Regions from separate parts of the Rhodococcus sp. FW305-130 genome, predicted to be linked through region 3. Evidence: riboswitches for the same ligand, from Rfam matches in the RefSeq annotation. Region 3 holds a riboswitch; each other region holds the start of a gene.
What was found. Region 3 has a riboswitch for thiamine pyrophosphate ahead of AC3WQS_RS17135 (3-oxoacyl-ACP reductase). Riboswitches for the same ligand answer to the same signal wherever they lie in the genome.

Region 1 (5,157 bases), on a different contig from region 3:
AAGTTGTCCGACGAAGACTCGAAATCGAACCGTTGCGAAGCCGCGCCAAAGTTTTTTTGGCGAAGTTGTAACGCTTCTTCTATCCCCGACGATTCAAACGCTAACCCCCCAAGCGGGTCTTTGGGATCACGTCCGAGAAACGATCTGATGACCAAGGCAATACCCCTGGGGTTTCCGGGCGCTCGCACCCTTCGTCGGCACGCAATCAGCGCCCCGCTGACCTGCAATTTGCCCGTTTCAGGTCCTCCACTTAATCCATCCGAACAGACGACAAAAAACTTTGTGACGAGTCCCACATATTGGGATGTTTACGATCGCGATGCATATGTATCACCCAATTTGGGCACAAAAGTACGGGCAAATCGGCACGTACAGACCAGTTTTCTTCCTGATCCGACACGACCAAGGTCCCTTGAACGGTCGTCCAGTTGTAGTTGCGCTAAGTAACGTAACTCACGCCGGCAAGCGATATTGCGGACCGCCTGCCAGGTAGCGTGGCTCCACAGAACGCAGACGCGGCGCGCCGCAACCGGCCGCCCTTTCGAAACGGAGCCCGAAGATGACCGAGACAGTGGCGCACAACTCCGCGGAAACGCGCTTCGAGATCCGTGTCGACGGCGAACTGGCCGGTTTTGCCGAGTACTCGGACCATTCCGGTGTCCGTGATTTCCACCACACGGTGACGTACCCACAGTTTCGCGGGCGCGGGCTTGCCGCCATCGTGGTGCGTGAAGCGCTCGATCAGACCCGGAACGAGGGATTGAAGATCCTTCCGACGTGCTCGTACGTCGAGAAGTTTGTTGCAGAGAACCCCGTTTACCAGGCATAACCGAACGAGGACGGTCCGCGAAAAATCACTCGCGGACCTGCAACCCCCGCTGCTAGCGTCGATGGTGCCGTCGTCGAAACTCTCGAAATCCTGGTCGGCACCATCTCGGGGAAGGAAAGAACGTGGTCGCCTCAGCAGATCGGCGCCCACCTGCATCCGAGGACGTAGCTACCCCCAGCTATCTCCCTCTCGTCCTCGTCAATCTCGCGACGCTGTTCTCGGCGATCGGCAACGGTATCGCCATCGTCGTACTCCCCTGGCTTGTTCTCGAACGAACCGGCAGGGCTACCGACGCGGCGATAGTTGCCGGCGCAGCAGCCATTCCGTTACTCGTGTCGAGCCTGTTCTCGGGGACATTCGTCGACAAATTCGGACGCCGTCGAACGTCGATGATTTCCGACGCTCTCTCGGCGATGTCCGTAGCGGCGATCCCGATCATCGCGGCCACCGCGGGCTTGACGATCCCGGTGATCGCGGCGTTGGCCGCGCTCGGTGCGGTGTTCGACCCCGCCGGAATGGCGGCGAGGGAGTCCATGCTGCCTGCAGCAACTCGGACAGCCAAGTGGAAGCTCGATCGCACCAACAGCGTGTACGAGGCCAATTTCAACGTCGCATATCTGATCGGCCCTGGCATCGGCGGTGTCCTGATCGCAACGATCGGGGCGGTGAACACGCTCTGGGTGACGGCGGCTGGTTTTGTGTTCTCGATAGTCGTGGTTGCCTTCATCCGCCTTCCTGGCGCCGGAGTCCCAGAACACGAACATCGTCCGAAATCGATCTGGCACGGCACACTCGACGGTCTTCGGTTCGTCTGGAACAACAAACTGCTGCGCACTCTGGCGCTGATCGACATGGCCGTCGTCGCGCTCTACATGCCGGTGGAGAGTGTCGTGTTCCCGGTGTACTTCACAGAGTTGGATCAACCGGCGCAACTCGGATCGGTGCTGATGGCATTGGCGATCGGCGGCATCATCGGCTCTCTCGCCTACGCTCCGCTGGCACCGATCATGTCCCGGCGACTGATCATGATTTTTGCCGTTGCCGTTCTCGGCATAGCGATGCTTGCCATGGCGCTTCTGCCTCCGCTGTGGGTGATCCTCGTGCTCGCCGGACTGCAGGGTCTCGTCTACGGACCAGTCGGCCCGATCGCCAACTACGCCATGCAGACCCACAGCCCGGAGCACATGCGCGGACGCGTCGTCGGTGTCATGACGTCGACTGCCTACGCCGCCGGCCCGCTGGGTTACCTCGCGGTCGGCCCTCTGCTCGATCAACTCGGAATCGCGTCGACCTTTGTGGCCCTGTCGATTCCGATCATCCTGATCGCCGCAGTCTGTGCCTCCCTGCCGGTGCTTCGCGAACTGGATCGTCCGCGACACTCGACCGACGTCAGTTGAACCCCATCACGTCGTTTCCCCAGGCGACGCGCAGTCCGTGATCGGGGTCGCTGACGAGGGTGTCAGCCGAGTCGATCAACAGCGTCGACCGCCTCTCTTCCTCGTACGGCGCCCAGTGCTTCGAACCGTCGAGAGCTGCCGGCACGGCATGCCGCGCGAAGGCCAACCATCGCCGTTGAATACGGCCGGCTACCTCCATCGCAGCCTTCCGTCCACCCAGCCAGAACGTGGGGTCGACGTTCAGGGTTCCGAAATTGCCGAATACATAAGGTAATTCGGTCGCGTGGCCCGCACCGATCCGCGCCGCCTTGAGCATCGGCGTCGCGTGATCGAAGCGGTAGACCCACGTAGGGGAATGCCTGCAGTGGGCGTCGGCGATCCACAGAGTCGGCATGCGAAACGCCGCGTCCCGCGACAGTGCCAGCGCGCCACTTGGTTTCGCGTGATCAGGGTAAGCCGACATGATCTCGGCAAGTTTGGTCGCGGAGATGTCTGGGTGATCATCCGCCAGCAGTTGCAGCATGGCCTCGACCGACTGCGCGCTCACCGGCATCAGCGGAGACTTCATGAACTTGAAGATCGACGCCTCGTCCTTGTTGGAACCGATGATCAGTGGAATTCGGTGCGCGTAACCCTTCTGGAAAGCCGCAACCGGGTAGTGCGGCACCAGATCACGATCGACAACGGGTGCCATCGCCAAAGTTCCCGGAATCCGGGTCGGAATTTCGTTGACCAGGTCATCGCTTGCCTTCACGAGCAGTTCCAGATCCGTGGTCAGCAGATCGCCTGCGTCTTCAGGGTCGATCGAGAGCAGTTCGAGAAACCGCTCCGCCACGGTCTTGGCGCGCTCGGCCCCGTAGACGGAGGTCGCGGGAGGACTCTGGGCAATCGCACGATGGAACAGACCTTCGGCGCTCGGACAGGTCATGAGCGTCGTGATGGATCCTGCGCCGGAGGACTCACCGAACACCGTCACCGCACTCGGGTCACCCCCGAAGGCGTCGATGTTGTCTCGAACCCATTCGAGTGCCGCAATCTGGTCTCGCAGACCACAGTTCGATTCGAAAACGGTATCCGCGGTGGAGAATCCAGACAGGTCCAGGAATCCGAGGGCTCCGACGCGATAGTTGAAGGAGACGAGAACGACGTCACCGGTTTCAGCCAGATGACGGCCGTCGTAAATCGTTTGGGCGGCGGACCCGAGGCAGTAGGCGCCGCCGTGAATCCACACCATCACCGGTCGCGGCGTGCCGTCGGGGCGCGGGGCCCACACGTTGATCGACAAGCAGTCCTCGTCGATTTTGAAGGCCCGGTCGATCGGAACCGCCGGGCTCTGGCCCTGCGGCGCGATCGGCCCGAACTCACGACAGTCGCGCACCCCGTCCCAGGGCTCAGCGGGTTGCGGCGCGCGGAACCTCCGCGCACCCACCGGCGCTGCTGCGTATGGCATGCCCTTCCACGCGAATACTCCGCCATCCGGATACCCGCGGGCTTCTCCGCCGCGGGCACGGATCACGAGTGTTCCGTCCTCGCCGAGATTCGGTCGAACGTCGGTCTCCATGTCTGAATCCCCTCCCGACCCGCGCGTGTGGCAAACAAGACCAAACGTACCAACATAAGGCCGATGTGCGCCGACTACTCAACTGCCAGGTAGGCGCCGACGAAGCAGAGGCTCGGTGTTAAGGTCGCCTAGTTCTGACACGGGGTGCTCCGCATGGGCGGGGCTGAGAACACACCCGGGAACCTGATCAGGTAATGCTGACGAAGGGATGTCATGGCTACTACGCAGCCTGCATACAATTCTGCCGAAAACTCGGTGGCCACAGCGCCGTCGACGGATCGGTTCACCGATCGGCTCTGGGCCGAGACGAAGGTCCTCCGCGAGTCGATCGACTCACTCGAGTTCCTCGAACGCCTCGGCGACGGAACCTTGCCTCTCGACGCGTTCCGCACGTACATCGAGCAGGACAAGCTTTATCTCGAAGGGTATTCGAAAGCGTTGTCCCTGGTCGCGGCCCACGCCCCGGATCCGCAGTCGGCGGGCTTCTGGTCGAATTCCGCGTCCACGGCAGCGACAGTGGAATCTGCGCTTCACGACGGACTTCTCACCGGTGGAATTCTTCCAGCGGGATCGGGAAGGCTCGAGCATTCGCAGGCCTGCCTGGGATACGTCTCGTATCTGACGGCGACTGCGGCAACTGCGCCTTACCCGGTCTCCGCAGCGGCAGTACTCCCCTGCTTCTGGATCTACGCCGAGGTCGGCCGCGATCTTGCCGCTTCAGCGCGCGAGGTACTCGACGCCGATCCGTCGCATCCGTACGCACAGTGGGTCACGACGTACGACGCACCCGAATTCCACGAGTCGGTGGCGCAGGCCCGCGTACTGGTCGATGCTGCGGCCGAAGCAGCCACCGAGACAGAGCGTGAGGCGATGAGTGAAGCATTCCGCATCGCCAGTCGCTACGAGTTGATGTTCTGGGATTCCGCACTCCACCAGCAGCCTTGGCCGGCGTCGTGATGTCGTTTGCGGCGCTGCGCCGCACACTTGCCACGTCTGCCGCGATCGCAGCCGCATTCACAGTTCTGACCGGATGCGCCGCTGACACCGGCTCTTCCGACGGGACCATTCGGTTCGCACTCGACTGGACCCCGAACACGAACCACACCGGTTTGTACGTTGCACTCCAAGAGGGCTACTTCGAGGACGCCGGTCTGGACGTCTCGATCCTGCCGTACAACAACACCTCTCCCGACACCCTGGTCGACGCCGGCAACGCGGAGTTCGGCATCAGCACACAGAGTCAGGCCACGTTCGCCCGAGCGGCCGGCGCCGCCACGACGTCCGTCATCGCGCCACTTCAGCACCGCGCCACCGGCATCGGTGTGAAGGCGGATCGTGCGGACATCACGCGCCCGCGTGATCTCGACGGA
Region 2 (5,157 bases), on a different contig from region 3:
GGGCAATTCGGGCAGAACCCCGAGAAATCACCCGGATCTCGTCCCTCAGGACGACGCTTGAGCCCAGAATCGCTTGGGGATCCGGCCGGCGTGCCGCGCCTCGAAACCTGCCACGACAGCGTGACGCATCGCCGACGCCATCAGCGCGGGATTCTTGGCCCGCGTCACCGCTGTCGCAAGTAGGACGGCGTCGCAGCCCAACTCCATGGCAAGGGTGGCGTCGCTGGCCGTTCCGATCCCGGCGTCGAGGATGACGGGCACGCCGGCGCGCTCGACGATCATCTCGATGTTGTGCGGATTCGCGATACCCAGCCCGGTGCCGATCGGTGAACCGAGCGGCATGACCGCAGCGCAACCAACCTCTTCGAGGCGAAGCGCCAGCACCGGATCGTCCGTCGTGTACGGCAGAACGGTGAATCCGTCGTCCACCAATTGTTCTGCGGCGGAGACGAGTTCGATTGCGTCGGGCAGCAGCGTCCGCTCGTCGGCGATGACTTCTAGTTTGACCCAGTTCGTCTCGAGCGCTTCGCGTGCCAACTGCGCCGTCAGCACTGCTTCGGCGGCGCCCCGACACCCGGCGGTGTTCGGCAACGGTTCGATTCCGAGACGACGAAGCAGGTCCAGAACACCCGTGCCGCCGGCCGCGTCGACTCGCCGCATCGCGACGGTGGTCAGTTCGGTGCCGGAGGCGACAAGCGCTTCCTCGAGCACCGCAAGGTTGGCGGCGCCGCCTGTTCCGGTGATGAGCCGGGAACCGAAGGTGCGGCCAGCGATAGTGAGAAGGTCCTGCTCAGCCACCCTGCACCGCCGTGAGGATCTCGATTTCCCAACCACGTCCGACGGATTCGTCCCAACGCCCGCGAGGAAAGAGCGCACCGTCGACGGCGACGGCGATACCCTTGCTCGGCAACTCGAGGTGCGTCAGTAGCTCGGTCACCGTGACTGCTCGATCGAACTCGAGATCTTCGCCGTTGACGGTGATCCCGATCGGGACCTGCTCACTCATGAATTTTCCTTAACTACTGCGAACCGCTCGGGTTCGGTTCCTTTTACCTCGACCAAAGATGTGCCGTTCAGCAACGCGACCGTCGCATCGGCGGTGACGGGCGTCAGCAGGACACCGTTGCGTCCGTGTCCGGTGGAGACGACAACACGATCGGACACGCGCCCGATCAAGGGCAGGTTGTCCGGCGTCATGGGACGCAGGCCTGCCGCGCATTCGTACAGTTCGTATTCGCCGATCGCCGGCATCAGTGCCTCGGCGTCGTTGATCAGGTCGCGTACTCCGGCCATCGTGACCTGTGTGTCCTCACCGGACTCGTATTGTGTTGCGCCGACGACGATTCCGTCACCGCGCGGGACGAGGTAGGCGGGCCGCCCGTGGACGCTTCCGCGGATGGTGCGGCTGGGCGCCGGGGTGACTCCAGGCCTACTCCGCAGGCGAAGGATTTCGCCCTTGACCGGGCGTACCGGTAACCCGGGCCACAGCTTGGGTGACGCGATACCGGCGGTGAGCACTATCTGGTCGGTATCGAGTTCGGCGAGGTCGTTGACGGCACGCGCGATCAATTCGACACCGGATTCCGCACAGGCCTTCTGCAACGCCTCCAGCAGAAGTCTGTTGTCGACGGCGGACTCACCGACAGCCATCAGTCCCGACCGGATGCCCCGGCCGAGCATCGGTTCGAGTTCGCGGATGCGGGCGCGACCGAGAACTTCGAGTTCATGGCCCTGCGCGGTCACCCACTCGGCGATGGTCTGCAGGTCCTGCGCGTCGGCCGCATCGAGTGCAACCGTCAGCGAACTGTCCGCGGTGAAGACCGATGGCCCGAACTTTCCGAGCTCCTCACCGAACGTCGGCCACCGTTCCAGGGACGCCGCACCAACCGTCAACGCTGTCTCTTCACCCGGCCAGCCTTCGGAAAGCGGGGCGAGCATTCCGCCCGCCACCCACGAAGCACCTGATCCAATGGACGGGTCGTACAACCGAACGGACCACCCGTCGCGGGCGGCTCGCCACGCAATGGCGAGACCGATGACACCGCCGCCGACAACCGACACCGTACGAGCGTGTGTACTCACGAAACTCCACCTCCACTTCCTGCGCCGGCATGATCCGGGTCAGGTCTGACGGTCGGGATCTGGTCGCGATCCCCTCTCAGCCCCACGAACCTCGCAGTCACGACAAAAAGTGACAACGACGTTTCAGGACTCCCGTGTCGAACCTTGCTCCCTAGAGGCTACCGTTTGCTCCGTGCACCCCACACATCCCAGTAACGTCATCGACCGGCGCGAGCGCCTGGCAGCAGCACGGCTGTACCTGTGCACCGACGCGCGCCGCGAGAAAGGCGACCTCGCGCAGTTCGCCGAGGCAGCATTGTCCGGCGGAGTCGACATCATCCAATTGCGTGACAAGGGCTCTGCCGGTGAGCGCGAGTTCGGCCCGCTCGAGGCCAAGGACGAACTGGTAGCACTGGGCATTCTCGCGGCCGCAGCGCGACGCCACGGCGCATTGTTGGCCGTGAACGATCGCGCGGATCTCGCGATGGCTTCCGGTGCCGACATCCTCCACCTCGGGCAGAACGACATTCCCGTCCCCTACGCACGAACCGTTGTCGGTGAAGACGTCGTCATCGGGCGTTCGACGAGTAGTCGCGCGCAGGCGAGTCTGGCCGCAATCGAAGAGGGCGTCGACTACTTCTGCACCGGGCCGGTCTGGGCGACACCGACCAAACCGAATCGAAGTGCGTCCGGTCTGGAACTGGTTCGATCGACCGCCGACGCCGCACCGCCGCGCCCATGGTTCGCAATCGGCGGCATCGACGAGGAACGCCTGCCGGAGCTGCTCGATGCCGGTGCCACGCGCATCGTCGTCGTGCGTGCAATCACGCAGGCGTCGGATCCCCAGGCGGCTGCGCAGCGCCTCGCCGCCGCCGTCGCTGGACGCTGAAAACCGGTAACTGGCGACCGTCAACTGTTTGCCGGGCGATTTCTGCACAGTTACGGGTCAGCACGCCTGACTCGAAACATGAACGGAAGTTGTCCGATCAGACAACAAACCCCCAGTTCCTAGGTGCGATTGGATGTCCGAAAAGTCGGATTACGTGATCTTGATCACAGTTGTTTCGATTGCGTGTCACATCCCATTCGGTTTGTTGTAGTTTACCTCCAGTTACTAACTGAACCTAGGAGCACTAAATGGGATCCCTCGACACCGGCTCGCTCAGCACCGAATCGCTCGAAGACCTGAACCTCGGCAAGATCAGCGAGCTGCTCAAGCTCGGTATCACCGCGGTCAGCTTCATCACGGCGCTGAACTCGCTCAGCTGAGCCTCGTTTCGGTCGGGAGACCGAAACACAGAAGGGCCGGACTCCTGAGGAGTCCGGCCCTTCTGCTGTATATGCCCTGTTAAGACTGCGTACTCGACGCCTCGGACAGGTTCTGGTCACTGCCTGACTGCTCACTGCCTTGGTGGGAACTGCCTCGGTGGGAACTGCCTTGGTGCGAGCTGCCCGACAACCATCCGAAGCCACCGTCTTCGAGTACGACGGTGTGTGGGTCGCCGGGCTGTAGGTCTTCGGTCTCGGCTGGTACAGGCGCAGTCCGGAGCTCGGGCCACGAGGAACCGAATCCCGGATGCAATGGCAGCGAATCGACGTCGGCTTCACGCACCCACCGCAACTCGGTGCTCTCACCGTTGGCAACCGTCGACAGTGGATGTGCCGCATCAGCCACGACGGTGGTGTAGGTCCACCCGCTCTCCGCGTGCATCGTCACTACCTCACCGCGGACGCGAACGGCGTCTTCGGCGATTCCGGCTTCTTCGTGTGCCTCCCGGACAGCGGCGTGCGTCGTGCTTTCGTGTGAGTCCCGTGCTCCACCGGGCAATGCCCAGGTACCACCTTGATGGCTCCACGCCGCACGATGCTGCAGCAAGACCAGGGGCGATCCGTCCGAATCGGGGGCGCGCAGAAGCAGTCCAGCGGCTCCGTGTTTACCCCAATGCCGAGTACCGTCCGGTCCGATCGACCAACCGTCACCGTCACCACGCATCGACTACCTCGCTCCGCCTGCTCTCGCCGTTGTCCCACACTAACCGTTTCAAACTGCTCCAGGTGTAGGTGATGCTTATATGCTCGCGAAGATGCCCTGAATCATTTCTCGGCGGCATCATTTCTCGGTAGCCCGCCTACAGCGAAGTGAGGTGCTCGATGGTCGACCGTGTCGTCCCGTCCATCGAACCCCGGTCGCTGCCGCCCTCCGAGGGCACTTCGGTATCGGCGGAGGACGAGCGAGCACTTCTGCGGCGCGAACTCCAGGCATTCATGTCCTCGACGCCCGGCCGGTTGACCGTCGTCGGAGTGATCTTGATTGCGATCACCTTGATCGCCGGACTCCTCGCCACCGCAGCGATCGAGAACCGACAGGCGAACCTCGACCTCCTCCTCGTCGAAACCGAACCTCTCGCCAACTCGGCCCAGAACCTCTACAGCGCGTTGTCTTTGGCAGACGCCGCCGCGGCCACCGCCTTCATCTCCGGCGGCCTCGAACCCGCCGAAGTACGCGACCGATACACGCAGTCGATCGGTGAGGCGTCGGCGGAGATCGTCCAGGCATCGGCCGGTCTCGACTCGACTGATCTTGCCGGGCACAGCGCGTTGACCACCATCTCGACCGACCTCTCCGTCTACACCGGGCTGGTCGAAACTGCACGGGCGAACAATCGCGTCGGAAACCCGGTCGGGGCAGCATATTTGAGCGAGGCCTCGCAGTTGATGCAGACCTCGCTGCTGCCGATGGCTCAGCAACTGCACGCCTCGCAGGAGACCCTGGTCTCGCAGGTACAGCGCGATTTCGAGACTCCACCGTGGTGGCCGATCGTGGCATTCGTCCTCGTGTTGTGCGCGCTGGTGGCAACACAGGTGTACTTCTCCCGCAAGAGTCGCCGACGCTTCAATCTCGGGTTGATCCTTGCCTCGCTCGCCGTCGCGGCTGCGCTGCTGTGGCTGCTCACCGTCGGACTGGTGTCCGCACTTGCCACCGGACGTGCACTCGACGCGGGCGCCGAGCCACTGCACGAACTGACCGAGGCCCGGATCATGGCACAGCAGGCACGTACCGTCGAAACCCTCACGTTGGCGAGACGGGATTCAACT
Region 3 (5,157 bases):
TAGGTACAGACGGCTCCGCCTGCGGCGACATGAAATGCACGGTGCGGTCCCGGAGCGCTGCAGCGGGCGCACTCTTCGAGGGCAGGCGCCCAACCCGCGTACCCCATGGCTCGCAACAAGAACGCGTCGAGCACGAACTCGACCGGCCGCGCCTGCTCGGCGATCGCACGCAGTGCTCCCACCGTCAATCGCTGGAGCTGCGGGGCCGGCGCGCGTTCCTCGCCGGCCAACCGCTCGGCAGTTTCGAGTACGGCGCAGGCCGTGGTGTACCGGCTGTAGTCGTCGACGATGTCAGTGGCGAATGCATCGACCGTCTGCACCTGAGTGATGATGTCGAGATTCTTGCCCGGAAGTAGTTGCACGTCGATGTGAGCAAACGGTTCGAGTCTGGCACCGAATTTGGAGGTGGTCCGGCGGACACCTTTGGCCACGGCACGTACCAACCCGAACTGACGGGTGAGCAACGTGACGATGTGGTCGGCTTCGCCCAGTTTGTGCAGGCGCAGCACCACCGCCGTGTCTCGATACAACCTCACTCGACCAGTGTCCCACGTTGTACCGACGACCGATCCCGATGCCGCGCCCGATGACAAGTCGGAAATACGGCGGGTCCGTCCGGATAGACTGGCCCGATGCCGAGCGACGCAATTGCGCAACCTGTCACTGCAGAGTTGACCGGTCGCGAAGCGCGGTGGGAGCGACACAACTCCGAGCGTCAGAAACGGATACTCACCTCGGCTGTCGAACTGATCGAAGAGCGCGCGGCAGGTGCCGAGGTGTCCGTCCAGCAGATCGCCGACCGTGCCGGCCTCGCCAAGTCGGTGGTGTACCGACAATTCAGCGGCCGAGACGACCTCGATCGACGAGTCCGAGCGTTTGTGCTCGGCCAATTTGCGGCGGCCCTGGATGCGTCGATGAGCATTTCGGTAGGCACTCTCGACCAGATCCTGACCCGAACCATCAGCGCCGTCGCCGAGTGGATCACCGAGCATCCGCGGATTCACGAGTTCATGGGTACCGGCCCCACCGACTACGACGACGAGAGCATCGACGCGATCAGCAGCTTGAAGGCGACAATCGCCGACTCGGCCCGCACCACTATCACCGAAGTCGGTCGATCCGTGGGGATCGACTCCTCACCCTTCGATTCACTACCGTTCGCAGTGGTGACAATGGTCGAGGGCACGCTCACCCACTGGGTCCGAAGCACCGATCCGAAACCGAGCCGCGAAGAGATCGTCGCCGACCTCGCGAAATACACCTGGTACATGTTCGACGGCGTTGCACGCTCGAGCGGGCTACAGATCGATCCCCATGTCGAATTGTCCACGCTCATAGCCGAACTGGTGTCCTCCGACGGAGGAACTTCGCGGCCGGACTAGATCCGGGTCTTGTCGGAACGCTTCGGCTCGCCGCGGTAGCGGGCGTAGTCGCCGTCGATGCGCAGCTTTCGCCACGCACGCTTCGACACCGGATTCATCAATCCGAGTTCGTCTGCCAGGGCTCGCATTTCACCGAAGTAGTTACCCAGGATGCGGCGTGAATGTGGGCTCCCCCAGAAGGCGCTCTTCATCACCTCGTCCGGGATTCCGAATTCTTCGGCGAATTCCTTTGGCGGTGACATGATTTCGCCCGCAAGCCAACGCATCGTGCCGGGGAAGGCGACCGATGTGATGGCTCGACTCGTACGACTGAGTCTGGGGACGTGATTGCGCAGGAACTCGTGAGCAAACGAGATGTGTCTCGCTTCTTCGGCGATGTGAATCTCCATGGTGCGGAGCATCGCCGGCGGCGTGTCCTTACCCTCGCGGATGAGATCCTTCTGGAAGTGGTCGATCGGTTCTTCACCAGCCAGAATGCCGATGAAGAAGATGACCGGGAACTTTGCTCCCAGCACTCCGATGATCGGCGACAGCCGCCGGAACATCGGACGCATACCCGGTACGTCGATGTCCATACGATTGACGAGTTCTTGGAACATCTGGATGTGATTGCACTCTTCGGTCATCTCGTGCAGGCAGTACCGGAACTCAGGCGACTGGTTGGGTAGCGCCATGATGTATTGCAGCATTCCCCGGATCAAGATGCTCTCGAATGCCGAACCCACCTTGGTCACATTCGCCTGACGCCACATTCCCATGGCGATTCGACGCTCCAACGACTGATCCTGGTACCACTGCGTCGCTCCGAGCGGATCCGACACGGATGAGAGCACCCACCTCGGATCATGCGGATCGATCGCGAACTCTGGTGAATCCCAGTCGATGTCGAGATAGGGATCGAAACTGCGGGCAACTGAGCCCTCGGACAAAGTCTGCAGTACCTGGCGGTACGGCTTTTCCACTTCGATCGACGCTGACCGAGCCATCGGTGTCTCCTCACGGCCAGTCCGTCGATTGGAGTCGACGGACTTGAATGAGGTCAAACATAATGGGACACCGCGTCCCACGCAACCCCTTCAGGGGCCTGATTTCAGGCCCGCCGCACCGGGATGATCTCGCGAACCTTCTCGTCTCGGAGATACAGACCCGCCCACATGACGATTCCGGTATAGACGGCAAACAGTGTCGTGCTCAGCAGAGGCTGTTCCGCTCGAAGGTTGGTCAACACGGCTCCGCCCAGGTAACCGGTGAGCAGAATCGCGCCGAGTATCGACGTTCGCGGAATCACGTACAGCGCAAGGCAGATCAGTTGCACCACCCCGGCCGTCAATGCCAGCGAGTCCGGCAACCCAAGTTCGGCGGAGGCGTCCTTGACGGTCTGAAGGTTGAGAATGTGAATGATGCCGTCGAAGAGCATGAAAACGACGAACAGCCCACTCAGGACGTATCCGACCTTGCGAGCCGTGGCCGAAGGTGTCGTCGTCGTGGCGTTACCGGAAACAGTTTCGTTGTGGACGGGCTGGGTGGTCATCGGATTCTCCTGGGGCGAAGGCGAGCGGCCTGTTGCCACTTCGCTTGCAATTACGACTCCCGAGCGATCGAAAACTCATCGCGCCGACCGTTACTACACACCCGGCGTTCAGGACGATTCACCTCACGTGGTCTGATGGACGGTGACACGGGGTGCCGAAAAAGTCGGCTGAGATCAGACCCGATGAACCTGACCAGTTAGCACTGGCGGAGGGATGTCGACATGACCGAACAGCAATTTCAGCGCGCATTGAACCTCGACGAGCAGATCGTTCTGATCACCGGTGGCGCCCGCGGGCTCGGCGCCGCACTGAGCCGAGCATTCTTCCGCTCGGGCGCCCGCGTAATCGTGAACTACAACAAGAGCCGCGATGCCGCCGAGGCCCTGGTCGCCGAACTGGGTGAGGATCGCACCTTCGCAGTCCAGGCGGACGTGACGGACCGCAGTTCCGTCGACCAGTTGTTCTCCGCTGCACGCGAGAGATTCGACGCACCGATCTCGACCGTGGTCGACAATGCACTGGTCGACTTCTCGTTCAACGGCGATGCCCGGCCGAACGCGGACACGATCACCTGGGCCGACTTCGACTCTCAACTACGCGGAGCTGTTGCCGGAACACTCAATACCACCCAGGCAGGACTACCAGGCATGCGCGAACTCGGCTTCGGCCGAATCATCACTGTCGGAACCAATCTGGTCCAGAATCCGGTAGTTCCGTACCACGACTACACCGCTGCCAAGGCCGCACTGTTGGCACTGACACGGACGCTGTCCGCCGACCTCGGTCCGGACGGGATCACAGTCAACATGGTCTCCGGCGGCTTGCTCCGCACCACCGATGCGAGTGCCGCGACACCGGAAGCAGTGTTCGACATGATCGCGGCAAGCACTCCCCTGCGCCGAGTCACGACGCCGGACGAATTTGCCGACGCTGCACTCTTTTTCGCCTCCCCATGGTCGCGGGCCGTGACCGGCCAGAATCTGGTTGTCGACGGCGGACTCGTCAAGAACTGATGGGCGCACAGCTACGGATAGGTGCGTTCCTGCTCGGTTGCGGGCATCACAGTGCGGCGTGGCGACACCGCGACTCACCGGTCGAAAGTCTCGGTGACATCACGTATTACGAGTCGCTCGCCCAGATCGCCGAACGCGGCAAGCTGGACGCCGTTTTCTTCGCTGACGGTCACAGTGTTCGAGAACCCGAGTCTGGTGCGTCGTGGTTTCTCGAACCGATCACCGCGTTGACTGCCATGGCACGAGCGACGGCGAACGTCGGCCTGGTCACCACCATCTCCACGACCCTTTACACGCCATTCCACGCGGCACGACTTTTGGCATCGCTCGACCACATCAGCGGCGGACGGGCCGGATGGAACGTCGTGACCTCGATGTTCGACCAGGAGGCGCGCAACCACGGACTCGAGGCGATGCCCGATCACGCATCCCGATATGAACGAGCCGACGAATTTGTCGAAGTGGCCCTCGCATTGTGGGATTCGTGGTCGGAAGACGCGCTGATCCTCGACCGGGCGGGACGTTTTGTCGACGCAGGCAAGATTTCTCGCATCGATCACGACGGCAAGCATTTTCGTGTCGACGGCCCGTTGACGGTTCCTCGATCCCCGCAGGGCAGACCGGTTTTGTTTCAGGCCGGGGCGTCCGAGCAGGGTCGCGATCTGGCTGCGCAGCGCGCCGAGGCGATCTATTCGGTTGCCTACGACCTACCCAGCGCGCAGAGCTACTACGCGGACGTGAAGTCGAGAATCGAGCGCGCCGGCCGGGATTCGAACTCGGTCGCCGTCATGCCGGGGCTGGTCACCTACGTCGGAAGTACTGTCGCCGAGGCGCGGGCCAAGAAGGCCGAACTTGATCGCCTGCTGCCCACCGAACAGTCGATACGCCAACTCTCGTTGTTCACCGGACAGGATTGCGAGGACTGGGATCTCGACGGGCCCGTACCCCCGTTGCCGCCACTCGAAGCATTCAGCGGGCCGCAAGGACGCTACGCAACTATTCTGCGGATCGTCGAGAAGGACGCACCGACTGTGCGGGAACTCCTCGGGGCGCTCGCTGCGGGTGGTGGCCACGCAACGATGATCGGCACACCGGAGTCGATTGCCGACGAGATGGAATCCTGGTTGAACGGCCGCGGTGCCGACGGTTTCAATCTGATGCCGCCGACCTATCCGCAGGGCCTGGAAGATTTTGTCGATCACGTGATTCCAGTGCTGCAGGCGCGTGGGT

Region 1: it holds a riboswitch for thiamine pyrophosphate, as region 3 does, so the genes downstream of both, AC3WQS_RS30170 (TenA family protein) here and AC3WQS_RS17135 (3-oxoacyl-ACP reductase) in region 3, are expected to answer to the same signal.
Region 2: it holds a riboswitch for thiamine pyrophosphate, as region 3 does, so the genes downstream of both, thiO (glycine oxidase ThiO) here and AC3WQS_RS17135 (3-oxoacyl-ACP reductase) in region 3, are expected to answer to the same signal.

Annotation. Positions count from the first base shown of each region.
Region 1 is NZ_JBYTAP010000014.1:46,070-51,226, forward strand. It holds gene AC3WQS_RS30155 (GNAT family N-acetyltransferase) at 560-829, shown strand; gene AC3WQS_RS30160 (MFS transporter) at 1,042-2,226, shown strand; gene AC3WQS_RS30165 (carboxylesterase/lipase family protein) at 2,219-3,787, opposite strand; TPP riboswitch at 3,918-4,013, shown strand; gene AC3WQS_RS30170 (TenA family protein) at 4,001-4,744, shown strand; gene AC3WQS_RS30175 (ABC transporter substrate-binding protein) at 4,744-5,157, shown strand, end outside.
Region 2 is NZ_JBYTAP010000009.1:288,943-294,099, reverse strand. It holds gene AC3WQS_RS26800 (thiazole synthase) at 46-798, opposite strand; gene thiS (sulfur carrier protein ThiS) at 791-1,006, opposite strand; gene thiO (glycine oxidase ThiO) at 1,003-2,082, opposite strand; TPP riboswitch at 2,082-2,228, opposite strand; gene thiE (thiamine phosphate synthase) at 2,255-2,950, shown strand; gene AC3WQS_RS26780 (hypothetical protein) at 3,199-3,330, shown strand; gene AC3WQS_RS26775 (NUDIX hydrolase) at 3,410-4,054, opposite strand; gene AC3WQS_RS26770 (GlnX family signal transduction membrane protein) at 4,213-5,157, shown strand, end outside.
Region 3 is NZ_JBYTAP010000005.1:207,872-213,028, reverse strand. It holds gene recO (DNA repair protein RecO) at 1-536, opposite strand, end outside; gene AC3WQS_RS17150 (TetR/AcrR family transcriptional regulator) at 633-1,382, shown strand; gene AC3WQS_RS17145 (AurF N-oxygenase family protein) at 1,379-2,368, opposite strand; gene AC3WQS_RS17140 (DoxX family protein) at 2,473-2,913, opposite strand; TPP riboswitch at 3,052-3,145, shown strand; gene AC3WQS_RS17135 (3-oxoacyl-ACP reductase) at 3,163-3,927, shown strand; gene AC3WQS_RS17130 (LLM class flavin-dependent oxidoreductase) at 3,927-5,157, shown strand, end outside.